One region of the Weizmannia sp. FSL W8-0401 genome, then DNA from elsewhere that is predicted to be linked to it. Evidence: predicted binding sites of a transcription regulator. Region 1 holds the regulator's gene; the other holds the start of a gene.
What was found. The regulator NrdR, encoded in region 1, represses ribonucleotide reductase genes. The targets are predictions, from matches to a motif close to AACACNATATATNGTGTT.
Positions count from the first base shown of each region.

Region 2: a site for NrdR is predicted at 3,303-3,320, ahead of NSU00_RS08825 (vitamin B12-dependent ribonucleotide reductase). Genes of this name have one in related genera too.

Region 1 covers NZ_JBBPAG010000001.1:2,081,610-2,086,804, forward strand. Annotated here, with positions in the region: gene dnaI (primosomal protein DnaI) at 1-120, opposite strand, end outside; gene NSU00_RS10195 (replication initiation and membrane attachment family protein) at 117-1,514, opposite strand; gene nrdR (transcriptional regulator NrdR) at 1,529-1,987, opposite strand; partial or broken gene NSU00_RS10205 (benzoate transporter) at 2,193-2,681, opposite strand; gene NSU00_RS10210 (glyceraldehyde-3-phosphate dehydrogenase) at 2,779-3,816, opposite strand; gene coaE (dephospho-CoA kinase) at 3,949-4,551, opposite strand; gene ytaF (sporulation membrane protein YtaF) at 4,568-5,195, opposite strand, start outside.
Region 2 covers NZ_JBBPAG010000001.1:1,816,769-1,821,963, reverse strand. Annotated here, with positions in the region: gene gcvPA (aminomethyl-transferring glycine dehydrogenase subunit GcvPA) at 1-112, shown strand, start outside; gene gcvPB (aminomethyl-transferring glycine dehydrogenase subunit GcvPB) at 102-1,562, shown strand; gene NSU00_RS08835 (rhodanese-like domain-containing protein) at 1,598-1,984, opposite strand; gene NSU00_RS08830 (lipoate--protein ligase family protein) at 2,231-3,067, shown strand; gene NSU00_RS08825 (vitamin B12-dependent ribonucleotide reductase) at 3,413-5,195, shown strand, end outside.

The DNA of each region.
Region 1 (5,195 bases):
AAAAGCGCGGACGTCGGGATGCGTGATGATTTCCTGCTTCATTTCTTCATAACGCTTGCGGAAACCGGGATTGGATGAAAGCCTTTTGAGCGTCTCGTTTATGTTTTCCACCGCCTTCACCCTTTCTTGTATTGTTCACGTATTTTTTCAAGCCTTTTCCTTTTCTCTTCCAATGACTCCCCATCGGCTTGGACTGCGGCCGCAGCGGTTTTTTGGTCTTCTTTTTTAAACCAGTCCGGCAGCTTCTCAACACGGACCGGCTTTCTCCGTCCGGTGCCGTTTTTCTCTTTATTGTTCAGCCATTGTTTGTACTGGCGGTCTTCTTTTTTGGCAAACGCCATCGCTTCCTTAGCGGTTTTCAGTTTTTTGCGCGCCCAGTGGGAGGCCACTTTTTCCAAATAATTTTTCGACAGTTTCATATCGGTTTTAAATAAAACATATTGGATCAATACATTTACAACCCCGAGGGGAAGCTGCTGGGCAAACATGACTTCTTCAATGGCGGCAAGATCTGCTTTCGCCGGTTCGCTGCCGCCTGAAAAATCGATGAGCATTTGCCGTGGAGAGGTCGTTTCCAGGTAGCGGAGGAATTTCTCCTCATCGTTTTCCGGCTCTTTTTGTTCTTTCGCATCCGTTTCTGGCTGGAAGCGGTCAACAAGGCGCGGCAGTTCATCATGATGCTCAATCTGGAACCAGCTGCGCGCGATTTTCCGCAAATCCTCCACCCGGATTTCCAAGTCCGCCGTCAATGCCTGGAGTAAAATTTTCTTCATGTCCAGTTCATTTAAACCGTATAAAAATGAAAGCTTGACAATCGCTTCCCTTACTTCTGGCGTGATGGCGCGCAGCGGAATCAGGTCGTCACGCAAGTTTGCATATAAAAGGTCAAAATTGAAATGGGTGTTTTCGATTTTAATGACCGGGGCGGCGTTTTTTTCGATATAGCGGCGGTTTTCCTCCAGCCGGCTGAGTTGCTGTGCTTCTGCGTCATTCAGCACTTCGGGGCCGATTTTTGCGGCATACACATCCTGGAATGAGCGGGTGATGTCCCGGTACTCGCCCGGTTCTACGGCACGGTCGGAAAAGAAGTTTTTCAACCGCAGGAAATGTGTCCTGCCGAGCTGCCGGTACAGGAAAACATTTAACAAACCGTCGTTAAAAAACTGTTCCGGGGACAGGGGCGGCTGCAGTTCGTATATAAACATGCGGATGTCGTCCGTTTGTTTCATATATGTTTTCAAAAGCCCGATGCCTTCAAGTTTCAGCCGGGCTTCGTAAATTTCGGACAGATTCATGGACAAAAAGCTCATCAGGTGGTAATGGTTCCAGTCTTCAGACCAGAGCCGGCCGACTTCCACTTCATTCCACAGTGTCATATACAGGCTGTAACATTGCGGCCCGATTAACGGCTGGTACAGGAGCGAAATGACCTTTTGATCATAATCCTGGAGCAGGCCGTTCGACGATGCGCGGTAACGGTCAGCCGGCTGTATTTCATTCCATATCTGTTTCATAAAAGGCACTCCGTTTAAGCATTCTTGTTGAGCAGTTCTTTCAGTTCATCGAGAAAAACATTCAAATCTTTAAACTGGCGGTAAACGGAAGCAAAGCGGACATAGGCCACTTCATCCACTTTTGACAGCCTGTCCATGACCATTTCCCCGATCAGGGTGGAACTGACTTCTGTATATCCTTGCCTGCGGATTTCTTTTTCGATCTCCATGGAGATTTTTTCAAGCTGGTCCAGCGACACAGGCCGTTTTTCACACGCTTTAATCAGCCCGCGCAAAATTTTCTCACGGTTAAATTCTTCGCGGTTGCCGTCCTTTTTCACGACAATGAGCGGGGTTTCTTCCACTTTTTCAAACGTGGTGAAGCGGTAAGAGCAGTCTTCGCATTCACGCCTTCTGCGGATGGAACGGCCTTCGTCGACCGGCCTTGAATCGATCACACGCGTATTGTTGCTATGGCAAGACGGACATTTCATATGAACCCCCCGTTCTGATACATTCTTATTACCATCATATATAAAAGAAGGCGAATAGACAACAGATTGCCATTAGAAAAACGGGATGAAAAATCACCCCGCACGTTTTTGGAAAGCTTCTGTACCTGTTGCGGCACCGAATGCCGGCCTCGGGCTTCCTTCCGCCGCCATAAAGGATCCCTGACGTTTTATGAACCGCCATTTTTTACTTCCGGCCGTAGTGGATCCACAGCCTGTTTTCCTTTTCTTCCATTTTAATTCCCCGAAAGCCGGCGGCAAGTTTTTCTTTTTGCGCGCTGAAGTCATTCATCGGGATCGGGGTGACTTCCCGGCAGGCAGGCGGAACCGGTTCGTACAGGTCTTTCACGAATACATAGCGCGTAAGGCCGCCGTATTTTTCGGTCAGGGCCGCAATTTGCATGCCCTGTGCAAATTTATCTTTCAAGCTGGGCATGTTAAAGGGCGCGACCGTACAGCAAATATAGCGGAAGGAATGGCCTTCCTTCCCGAGTTCTTCCATAATCACGCCGGCGAGTATTTTTTGCAGACGATTGCCGCGATACGCCGGCAGCACAACGGAAATTTCCTGATAGATGACTTTTGCCAATTCACTGCCGGATAATCCGATATCAATCCCGAGGTGTTCTTCATCAACAGGCGGAACAAGCAGCGCCCGGAAAGCGATTAAATCATTCATCTATTGGCCAACAGCGTTTAGGCTCCCTGTTCCAGCCGTTTTCAACAATTACCCGATAAAGGAAACGGAGCAGGCTGGTGCTGCTCCGTTCGGTTCAGGCAATATTGATTTTTCCGGTCTCTTCCATTTTTTCCGCGACGAGCTGTGCCAGTTGTACGACGCGGCAAGAATAGCCCCATTCATTATCGTACCAGGCCAGCACCTTGACTTTGCTTCCATCCATGACTATCGTGGATAAGCCGTCGACAATGGCCGAATACGGATTTGTCGTATAATCGGAAGAAACGAGCGGCACTTCTGTATAGTCCAAAATGCCTTTCAGCGAACCTTTCGCCGCCGCCTTAAATGCATCGTTCACTTCGTCTGCCGTCACTTCTTTTTTCAAATCGACGACAAGGTCCACCAGTGATACATCCGGGGTCGGAACGCGCAGCGCCATGCCGTGCAGTTTCCCTTTCAGCTGCGGGAGGACAAGGCCTAACGCTTTTGCCGCCCCGGTTGTCGTCGGAATGATCGATTCGGCACAGGCCCGGGCACGCCTTAAATCTTTATGCGGATTGTCGGTATTGTTCTGGTCATTCGTATAAGAATGGACCGTTGTCATCAGGCCGTTTACAATCCCGAATTGTTCATCAAGCACTTTCGCGACCGGCGCCAGGCAGTTTGTGGTGCAGGAAGCGTTAGAGATAATATGATGCCGTTCGATATCTAAAACGTTTTCATTTACCCCTAAAACAATGGTGGCATCCTCATTCTTTCCGGGTGCTGTCAGCAGCACTTTTTTCGCGCCTGCCTGGAGATGGAGCGCGGCTTTTTCCCTCGCATTGAATTTTCCTGTTGCTTCAATCACCACATCGATATCCATTTTTTTCCATGGCAGCCGGGCCGGATCACGCTCCGCCAAAAGCCGGATGCGTTTGCCGTTTACAATAAGCGCTTCCTCCCCCTCTTCCGCTTCCACTTCCCCCGGAAATACGCCGTGGATGGTGTCATATTTAATCAAATGTGCCAGTGTTTCCGCCGGATAGCAGGCATTCACCGCCACAATATTTAAAGTGTCATCCATCATGGCTTTTCTGAAAACCATCCTGCCGATGCGGCCTAGGCCATTAATCGCAATTTTTGTTTCCACAGTGCAGACAACTCCTTCGAATAATAAATGACATACTTTTAATCCATTATTCATCAATTAGTATATCATATTTTAAAAGTTATGTAGCGTTATTTCCCTATTTTTGTATAAAAAAAACCATGATGTACCCCATCATGGAACGAGCTGCCAATCTGACACGATTTTTTCAAGCTGCTGCTTTGTTTCCTCCGGGCTGCCATTGTTGTCGATCACCGCATCCGCCAATGCCTTTTTTTCGCTCAGCGGCATCTGCGCCCGGATCCGCATCTGCGCTTCTTTTTCTGAAAGGCCGTTGCGGGCCATTAATCTCTTTAATTGCGTTTCTTCATCCACGTAAACGAGGATGGTGCGTTCAACCATATAGGTGAGCCGGCTTTCAAACAGGAGCGGGATATCCAGAAAGACGGTTTTTTCCCCATTTTCAATTGCCCGGTCCTTTTCCCGCGTCATCCAGGCGCGGACTGCAGGGTGGACAATACTGTTCAGTTTCATCCGGAGTGCTTCATCCGCAAAAATGAGTGCCCCGAGTTTTTTACGGTCAATCGTGAGATCTTCCAGCAAAATCCCTTCGCCGAACGCTTCAATGATTTGTTCATATGCCGGTTCGCCGGGTTCGACAACTTTTCTTGCGGCAATATCCGCATCGACAATCGTAAACCCTTTTGCTTTCAGCATATTGGACACCGTGCTTTTGCCGCTTGCAATCCCGCCTGTTAAGCCGATAATCTTTGCCATATTCCCACCTGCCTTGTTAAAACTTGCATATACCGATCAAAATGAGGAGAACACCTGGTATAAAGGAAATTTTCCGGATCCATTGCAGCCGGGAAAACAGCATGCCGAGCCGGATGCCGGAAGAGACAAGCAAAAAGCTCATGCCGGCAACAAGGAAACTGAGCAGAAACGGGGAATAGCCCATGATGCCCGCACCGATCCCGGCGCCAAATGCATCGAGCGAGAGCGCAATCCCGAGCATGACCGCTTCGATTCCGGTAATGGCCCCGGAACGGTCAAAATCCGCGCTCGTCGGTTTTTTCAAAATATGGATGACGACGCCCAAAGAGCGGATTTCAAAGTTGAGCACGACTTTTTCCCCGGGTTCTTCTTCTTTTTCGTCGTTTGACCGGAAAAACTGGATCATCACCCATCCCCCGATCAAAATTAAAATCACGCCGCCAATCCGGTTTGCCGTTTCCGGGCGAATCCAGTGGAGCAGGCTCTTCCCGAACAGCACGGAAAGAAATAAAGAGGCCCCCGAACAAACGGCGATGATGAGAAGGGACTTAAGCGGAATCTTCATCTTCCGCAGCCCATATGTAAAACCGGTGCTGAAATTATCCATGCTGACCGCCAATGCCAATAGCAAAATCGAAAGCCGG
Region 2 (5,195 bases), 260 kb from region 1:
GGATTACCCGGAATTTGCCGGTTGCATGCTGATTGCCGTGACGGAATTGCGGTCAAAAGAAGAGATTGACCAATTGGCTGAAGAAATGGGGGTCGTGTGCTATGGCAAATGAAGAAATGTCGCTGATTTTTGAACGGTCCAAACCAGGCCGGATCGCGTATAGCCTGCCGGAAATGGACGTGCCGGAAGTGGATGCTGCTGACCTTTTTCCGCCTGAATACATCCGCAAACAGGATGCGGAACTGCCGGAAGTGTCGGAACTGGATTTAATGCGGCACTACACAAAGCTGTCAGAAAACAACCACGGCGTCGATTCCGGTTTTTACCCGCTCGGATCCTGCACGATGAAATACAATCCGAAAATCAATGAAACGGTTGCGCGCTTTCCGGGATTTGCCCATATCCATCCGCTTCAGGATGAAAGCACCGTCCAGGGGGCGCTCGGGCTGATGTATGACCTGCAGGAACATTTAAAAGAGATTACCGGCATGGATGAAGTGACCTTGCAGCCTGCTGCCGGCGCCCACGGGGAATGGACCGGGCTGATGCTGATCCGCGCTTTCCATGAAGCAAACGGGGATACAAAGCGGACAAAAGTGATCATTCCCGACTCCGCCCACGGCACCAACCCGGCTTCCGCGACCGTTGCCGGCTTCGAAACGGTCACTGTGAAGTCGAATGAAGAAGGGCTTGTGGATCTCGACGACTTAAGAAAAATTGCCGGGGAAGATACCGCAGCACTCATGCTTACCAATCCGAATACGCTCGGGCTGTTTGAAGCGCATATTCTTGAAATTGCAGAAATTATCCATGAGGCGGGCGGCAAACTGTATTATGACGGCGCCAACCTGAATGCCGTGCTTGCGAAGGCGCGCCCGGGCGATATGGGATTCGATGTTGTCCACCTGAATCTTCATAAAACATTTACAGGCCCGCACGGCGGCGGCGGCCCGGGTTCGGGTCCGGTCGGCGTCAAAAAAGAGCTGGTCCCGTTTTTGCCGGTGCCGGTTGTTGCGAAAAAAGGCGGCCGCTATTATCTGGATGAAGACCGGCCGCAATCAATCGGCAGGGTGAAGCCGTTTTACGGCAATTTCGGCATCAATGTCCGGGCCTATACGTATATCCGTTCAATGGGGCCGGACGGCTTGCGGGAAGTGACCGAGAATGCGGTGATCAATGCCAATTATATGATGCGGAAGCTGGCGCCGTACTACGACCTACCATATGACCGCCATTGTAAGCATGAATTTGTGTTAAGCGGCAGGCGCCAGAAAAAACTCGGGGTGCGGACGTTTGATATCGCCAAGCGGCTGCTTGATTTTGGCTTCCATCCGCCAACCGTGTATTTTCCGCTCAACGTGGAAGAGTGCATGATGATTGAGCCGACGGAAACCGAGTCTAAGGAAACGCTGGATGCCTTTATTGATGCGATGATCCAAATCGCAAAAGAAGCGGAGGAAAATCCGGAAATCGTCCAGGAAGCCCCGCATACAACCATTGTCAAACGCCTGGATGAAACGCGGGCGGCGCGAAAACCGGTTTTGCGTTATGTGAAAAAATAAAAGGAAAAATGCCGCGGCAAAGCCGCGGCATTTTTTTATTTCCCTGATTTGATTTTGCCTGTCCAGTTTTTAAAGCCGCCTTTCAACTGGTAAAGGTCGCGGCAGCCGTTTTTATAAAGCATTTCAGCGGCGCGCCCGGTGCGCGTCCCGTTCTGGCAATATAAATAAACCGGTTTATCGGTCCGGATCTCTTTTAATCTCATTTTCAGCTGAGACAGCGGAATATTGCGGGCGCCTAAAATATGTCCGTTTGCAAATTCATTCGGTTCGCGCACATCAATGAGCTGCGCTTTGCGGTAACCCGCCTTGAATTCTTCTTCCGTCAAGCTTTTCAGGATTTTTTTCTGCCGGTAGTATCTGGCGAGTGTATACGCCGCTACCGCAACAATAACAATGATGACTGTGTACCACGATTGTGACATCTGCATGCCCCCTTTCTTACCTGATGCGCTATCTACTATTATATTCGTGTTGCGCTTCTGAATCAAAATCTTTTTTTCAGAAAGCCATGTCACCGCTATTTTTTCAGTTTTTCCGCCTGAAAAGCCTGTAGCCCTTGAGTTTTTAATGTTAGCGGAAAAACCGGCACAAACGTGAGCGGGGCTTTGCCGTTTTTCGTCGTTTTTTGGTAAACTGGTAAAGTGATATTTTTAAGAAGAGGGGTTCATATGGGAAAAGAAACCTGGTTGTTTGTAGATTCAGGCCACTGTCCGCCGTTTTTTAACATGGCGCTGGATGAGGCCCTGCTCGACTGGCACAGCAAAGGGGAGATCCCGCCCGCCATCCGCTTTTACGGCTGGGATCCGGCCACCCTTTCAATTGGGTATTTCCAGCGGGCAAAACAGGAAATCGATCTCGAAGCGGTAAAACGATACGGGCTCGGCTTTGTCCGGCGTCCGACAGGGGGAAGGGCTGTTTTGCACGAGCACGAGCTGACCTACAGCGTGATCGTATCGGAAGCGCATCCGGATATGCCGAAAACGGTCACGGAAGCCTACCGTGTGATTTCGGAAGGGCTTGTCAGGGGATTTCGTGCGCTCGGCCTTGAGGCGTATTTTGCGGTGCCGCGGACGGAAGCAGAACGGGAGGCGCTAAGATCCCCGCATTCTTCGGTTTGTTTTGATACGCCGAGCTGGTACGAACTGGTCGTGGAAGGGAGAAAAGTCGCCGGCAGCGCGCAGACGCGGCAGAAAGGCGTCATTTTGCAGCACGGCTCGATTTTGCTCGATATGGATGAGGAGAAGCTGTTCAGCCTGTTTAAATATCCGAGTGACAGGGTGAGGGAAAGAATGCAGCGGAGTTTTAAGCAGAAGGCGGTTGCAATCAATGAACTACGCACCGTTCCCGTCACATACGGGGAAGCAAAAGAGGCTTTCCATAAGGGGTTTGAAGAAGGGCTCGGCATCCGGCTGGAACCGTACACCTTGACGCCGGCGCAACAGGCGTATGTGGAAGAACTGGCAGACAGGCGGTACAGGTCGGATGAATGGAATTTTAAGAGATAAATGAACATTTGTTTTTTTAGCGGCCAGAGGCATGCTTTTTCGCTATTTCCTTTTGTGCCGCGCTTTTTATGGCTGCTTTTTTGATGCAAGCGGCAAATTTTTTCGTTATGCCCGGATTTGCCTGCTTTTTCGGGGGATTTCTCGCATTTTCAGCATGTCTTATTCTTTTTTTTATTTGACAAAAAGAAAGAGGTTTGACCTAACTACAATATATGGTATATAAAAACAAAATATCAATACAATATCTAGTGTTTTTGCTTGCGATTTTTGCCTGCGGTGTGCTATTTTAAAGGAGGCAGAACCACCAGAGAATTTGCATGGAGAAATAGAGAAGGAGTTGTCGTTATGTCTGTTGCTTCGACAGAAAAATTATGGGATGTGGAGAAGCTGAACGAAGATATCCGCTTATTTCCGCAGGTCCATCCGATTACACCGGATATGAACATCACGTACAAAGGCGTTTCAAGGCTTGTCATGATTGACAGATACGCGTTTAAAGACACGGAAAAAGTCACATTGGGAAAGGGCGATTTTGTTGTCCTCACGATTAAAGAAGACCCGAAATTTCCGGCCAGGGGGCTCGGCGTCATCAAAGAAATCGACTGGGAAAAAAATGAAGCGGAAGTCTTAATTGAAGAAGATTACCGCCAGGCGCTGGAACACCCGGATGAAAGAGAAACAGGGGTCATCAAAAGGCCGCTTGATATCATTGAGAAGCCGCTTGAAGTCTACTACGAACAAATCGCAAAACGGAATGCAACCGGCTTAGCGGCAGTGGAAAAAACAGAAGAGAAACGGAAAGAATGGTTTGGGAAGTTTTACAATGAACTGGTAAACTTAAACTTCATCCCGGCAGGCCGCGTCCTCTACGGCGCAGGGTCGGAAACGGAAGTTACTTATTTTAATTGTTATGTGATGCCGTTTGTACCGGATTCGCGGGAAGGCATTTCCGAACACCGCAAACAAGTGATGGAAATTATGAGCCGCGGCGGCGGGGTTGGGACAAACGGTTCGACGCTGCGCCCGCGCAATACGCTGGCAAGGGGCGTCAACGGCAAATCAAGCGGCTCTGTCTCATGGCTCGATGACATCGCCAAACTCACGCACCTGGTCGAACAGGGCGGCAGTCGCAGGGGAGCGCAAATGATCATGCTGGCTGTCTGGCATCCGGACATTGTCGAATTTATCATTTCGAAAATGCAGAATCCGCAGATTTTGCGTTTCCTGATCGAAAATACGAACGATGAGTGGATCCGCAAGCTAGCCCACGACAAATTGAAATTCACGCCGCTTTCCGAAATGGAAAGGCAAATGTACCATGGGATTGTGAACTACAAACATATTCCGGGACAGGGCGGCTTTACGGACGAAGTCATGAAAGAGGCGGAAGAAAAACTGGCAACAGGCGGGCATTACACCGTCCATAATCCGGAATTTTTAACCGGCGCCAATATTTCCGTCTGCCTCACAAAAGAATTTATGGAAGCCGTTGAACAAGACGCGGAATTCGAACTGAAATTTCCGGATGTGGAAAATTACAGCGAAGAAGAAATGCGCATATATAATGAAGAATGGCATAAAATCGGCGATGTGCGCGAATGGGAAAAACTCGGCCGCAAAGTGCGCGTCTACCGCAAAATCAAAGCAAAAGAACTTTGGAATTTGATTAACATCTGCGCGACTTACTCGGCGGAACCGGGCGTCTTCTTTATCGACAACGCCAACGACATGACAAACGCAAAAGCATACGGCCAGAAAGTCGTCGCAACGAATCCTTGCGGAGAGCAACCGCTCGCGCCCTATTCCGTCTGCAACCTCGCAGCGGTCAATCTTGCAAAAATGGTCGACAAAGAAACGAAAGAAGTGCGCTGGGACCAATTGAAACAAACCGTCCATACCGGCGTCCGCATGCAGGACAATGTCATTGACGCGACCCCGTACTTCCTGAAAGAAAACAAAAAACAGGCGCTCGGGGAACGGCGTGTCGGCCTTGGCGTTATGGGCTTAGCCGACCTTCTCATTTATATGGAAAAAGAATACGGATCCGAAGAAGGCAACAAACTTGTCGACAAAGTGTTTGAAACAATCGCGACCGAAGCATACCGTGCATCCATTGAGATCGCAAAAG